Regions from separate parts of the Bacillus cereus group sp. Bce041 genome, predicted to be linked through region 1. Evidence: predicted binding sites of a transcription regulator. Region 1 holds the regulator's gene; the other holds the start of a gene.

Region 1 (2,215 bases):
AAAGTATTTATGGGTACTTTTATATGGTTGGATCTTTTCGTTAGTATAACGTTTGTTGGGGTAGGTTTATTGTTATGTATTATCGCTTTTTATAGTACAAAGTGGTTTAAGAGATTGTGTGTACGATATGTAATATGGAACTTCAAAATGATAAAAGGAGAGTAAATGATGAAAAAACTATTTTTAATCGCTATCGCTTGTATCATTATTGGAGTAATAGGAATTTCCCAAACATATGAAAAAGCAGTACAAACTGCTGAAAAAGGAGATAAAGAAAATGTAATTAAAAACGAAACATTAAAAAATATAGAAGTTAAGTTAGATGCCGGGGATATTATTGTCCAAAAATCTCCTGACTCTTCTTTTTATGTAAAGCAATCGGGAGATGTACGTAAACAAGAGATTCGTATCGCAGAAGATGGTGACACATTAAAAATTATTGGGGAAAGAGAAAAAGGTGCTTCATTTGATTTTTCTTTTTACAATTTTAGGTTTCAAACGTCTAAATTGACTCTCCTTGTGCCCGAACGCTCTTACCAAGATATAAAAGTAAATTCATCTGCTGGACAAATCGAAATGAGTGATGTGAAAAGTGATAGCGTAAGTGTTAGAACACTTGCTGGAGAAGTAGAGTTGAAACAAGTAACGGCTAAGAATGTGGAGGGATCGACAAAAGCTGGTGAGGTGAACTTTAAGAAGGTATTAGGGAAAGTGACCGCAAAAACAACAAGTGGGGAAATAAATATTCAAGATCATGATTCTAAGTATAATCTAGAAGCAAGTTCAACTGCGGGAGATATAGATATTACTTTATCGGAAAAACCACAAGATGCGGTAATTACTGGGCAAAGTGCTGCTGGAGATGTAACAATTTTTAATGAAGAAAATAAAAATGTAACAATTGGAAATGGTAGTAAAAAGATTAGCGGTAAAACGGCTGCGGGAGATGTGACGATTGAAACTCGTTAATAAGAAATAGAATGCATGGAAATCTATCAAAATACAAAAAGAAGATAATTACCGTATATAAATAAGGTAATTATCTTCTTTTTGTTATTTTTAATGTAAATCACGATATACGCCAATTACTTTCCCGATAACTGACACTTGTTTTAAAATGATAGGTTCTAATGAAGAGTTTTCTGGTTGTAGACGGAAATGGTCTTTTTCTTTATAGAAACGTTTAACTGTTGCTTCGTTATCCTCTGTTAAAGCGACTACAATTTCACCATTATATGCAGACTGCTGTTGGCGAACAACAACTAAATCTCCATCGAAAATACCAGCTTCAATCATACTATCTCCAGAAATACGTAACATGAACACTTGGTCTGCTCCAGCAACAATACTAGCTGGAAGTGGGAAGTGTTCTTCTACGCTTTCGACCGCTGTAATTGGTAAACCAGCAGTGACTTTTCCGACAATTGGAACTTGAATAACAGATTGTGTTTCCGTATCCATTCGGTCTTCACCTAAAATTTCAATGGCACGTGGTTTTGTTGGATCGCGTCGAATGTATCCTTTTTCTTCTAATCGTGATAAATGTCCGTGCACTGTAGAACTAGAAGCGAGGCCGACTGCTTGACCAATTTCACGTACGGAAGGTGGATATCCTTTTTCTTGTACTTTTAGCTTAATAAAGTCGAGAATGTCTTGCTGGCGTTTCGTTAACTTTTCCATGTTTTCTAACACCTCGTTTTCTTTCATTTTTCTTATTAATAAGTATAACATGTGAAAAAACATTCTACAAACATAAGTTCGAACAAATGACGGATTTATGTTACACTATAGGGAAATAATAGGGAGAAAGAGGGGTTCAAAATGAATGCAATTATTTATGCACGTGTGAGTACAACGAAAGAAGCGCAAGAAACATCATTATTACGTCAAAAAGATGAATTATTGCATTTAGCTGAGCGCTATCAAATGAATGTTACTAAGGTGATTGAAGAGCAGGCTAGTGGATATACAATTGAACGTGACGGTATATTAGAGGTGTTGGATACAATTCGAGACGAACAAATTGATGTGTTACTTATACAAGATGAAACGCGTCTTGGTAGAGGAAATGCGAAGATCGCGTTAATGCATTGTTTACATAAAGAAGGCATAAAAGTATATACGCATACACATAATGGTGAATTACAATTGTCGGATTCTGATTCAATGGTATTAGATATTATTGGTATTGTTGAAGAATATCAAAGAAAGATTC
Region 2 (2,215 bases), on a different contig from region 1:
TATAGTATTATGCTCCTTAATAGTAGATAAAAAAATAAAAGACACGAGGCCGTGTCTTTTATTTTTTTAATCAAGAAGAGTTGAATCTTCTGCGCCCTCAGCACCAGAATCTTCACTAATTCCGTGATGCTCACGAATAAAGAAAGCAATTTCTTCTCTTAAATCTGTATTTTCTTTTAAGAACTGCTTCGAATTTTCACGACCTTGTCCTAGGCGTTCTTCATTATAAGAATACCAAGCACCGCTCTTTTGAACGATATCAAGCTCAGAAGCCATATCCAAGATTTCACCTTCTCTTGAAATACCTTCTCCGTACATAATATCAACTTCAGCAACACGGAATGGTGGTGCTACTTTATTTTTCACTACTTTTACTTTTGTTTTATTACCAACGATGTCGTTACCTTGCTTTAATTGCTCCGCACGACGCACTTCAAGACGAACAGTTGAATAGAATTTCAACGCACGACCACCTGGAGTTGTTTCTGGGTTTCCGAACATAACCCCAACTTTTTCACGAATTTGGTTAATAAAGATTGCAATTGTTTTTGATTTGTTGATTGCTCCTGAAAGCTTACGAAGTGCTTGTGACATTAAACGTGCTTGTAAACCTACGTGTGAGTCACCCATGTCGCCTTCAATCTCTGCTTTCGGTACAAGAGCTGCTACAGAGTCAATTACGATAATGTCAACCGCACCACTTCGTACAAGTGCTTCCGCGATTTCTAATCCTTGCTCCCCTGTATCAGGCTGTGATAATAGTAATTCATCTATGTTAACGCCTAATTTTTGTGCATATACAGGATCCATTGCGTGCTCCGCATCGATGAATGCTGCTTGTCCACCTTGACGTTGTACTTCTGCAATTGCATGTAATGAAACTGTCGTTTTACCTGAACTTTCAGGTCCGTAAATTTCGATAATACGGCCACGTGGATATCCGCCTACCCCTAGTGCCACATCAAGTGCTAAAGAACCACTAGAAACCGTAGAAACTCTACGCTCCGCTTGTTCTCCTAATTTCATAATTGAACCTTTACCGAATTGCTTCTCTATTTGTTTTAACGCCATATCTAACGCTGCTTGACGATCACTCATTCAAAATTCCTCCTTAACTGAATTGCTAATCTTATTATACCTATTTTCAATTCAATTTGCCAACAAAAATCGAACATTTATTCGATTTTTTATTTTCTATCAAATAACATCTAAATTTAACCGTAAAAAAACTAGAAGAAACTTATATCTCTTCTAGCTTTTTATATAAATGATAAAATCCATATTTTGCTGTTCGTTCTCTAATTTGTTGACGACTTCCGCTTAAATTAAGAGAAAAGACTACAGTTGGTTCATCCTTAATCGAAAGCCCAACAAATACTGTTCCTGGTTCTTTCTGTTCTGAAGCATCTGGTCCTGCTACCCCAGTGAAACTAATTCCAATATCCGCTTTTAGTACATCCTTAACATTTTCAGCAAGATAACGAGCACATTCTTTACTAACTGCACCATCAGTATGCAACACTTCTTCAGGCACACGTAAAACAGATTGCTTCACATCATTATGATAACAAATGACACCGCCTTTAAACACAGAAGAAACACCAGCGTTTTCAGTTACTTGATTTCCAAAAAGACCACCTGTTAAACTTTCTGCACACGCTAAAGTTAACCCTTTTCTCTTCAATAACTCGATTGCCTTATAATGCAAAAATTCTTGGTCATATCCGCAGAAAAATTCTCCTACTCTTTCTAAAATCAAATCTTCCACATGTTGAATTAGTTTCTCCGCTTCGCTAACATTTTGATGCTTAGCGGTTAAACGTAATGTCACTTCTCCATCATTTGCTAATGGGGCAATTGTTGGGTTTGTTTGTCCATCAATTAAATCTTGAACTTTCACCTCTAATTGGGACTCCCCAATACCGAAGAAACGAAGCACACGAGAATAAATGTTTTCTCCTGTTGTAAAATTACGTAAAAAAGGCTCTACGTAACTTACATACATTGGTTTCATTTCTTTTGGCGGCCCTGGTAATAAAATATAAACTTTTCCGTTCTTATTTACCCCCATACCCGGCGCCATACCGTGATCATTTGCAAATACTGTTGCTCCATTTAAAACGAGCGCTTGCTTTTTATTATTCTCCGTAAATTCACGGCCTGTACGCTTAAAGTAATTACTTATTAAGGCTAATGCCTTTTCATCATACACAAG

The links. The regulator LexA, encoded in region 1, represses DNA repair genes until DNA is damaged. The targets are predictions, from matches to a motif close to CGAACATATGTTCG.
Positions count from the first base shown of each region.
Region 2: a site for LexA is predicted at 1,169-1,182, ahead of recA (recombinase RecA). Genes of this name have one in related genera too.

Region 1 covers NZ_JBQXON010000011.1:158,414-160,628, reverse strand. The annotation lists gene ACUN13_RS25445 (DUF1700 domain-containing protein) at 1-165, shown strand, start outside; gene ACUN13_RS25440 (DUF4097 family beta strand repeat-containing protein) at 166-969, shown strand; gene lexA (transcriptional repressor LexA) at 1,060-1,680, opposite strand; gene ACUN13_RS25430 (YneB family resolvase-like protein) at 1,822-2,215, shown strand, end outside.
Region 2 covers NZ_JBQXON010000001.1:73,195-75,409, forward strand. The annotation lists gene recA (recombinase RecA) at 67-1,098, opposite strand; gene ACUN13_RS00340 (competence/damage-inducible protein A) at 1,241-2,215, opposite strand, start outside.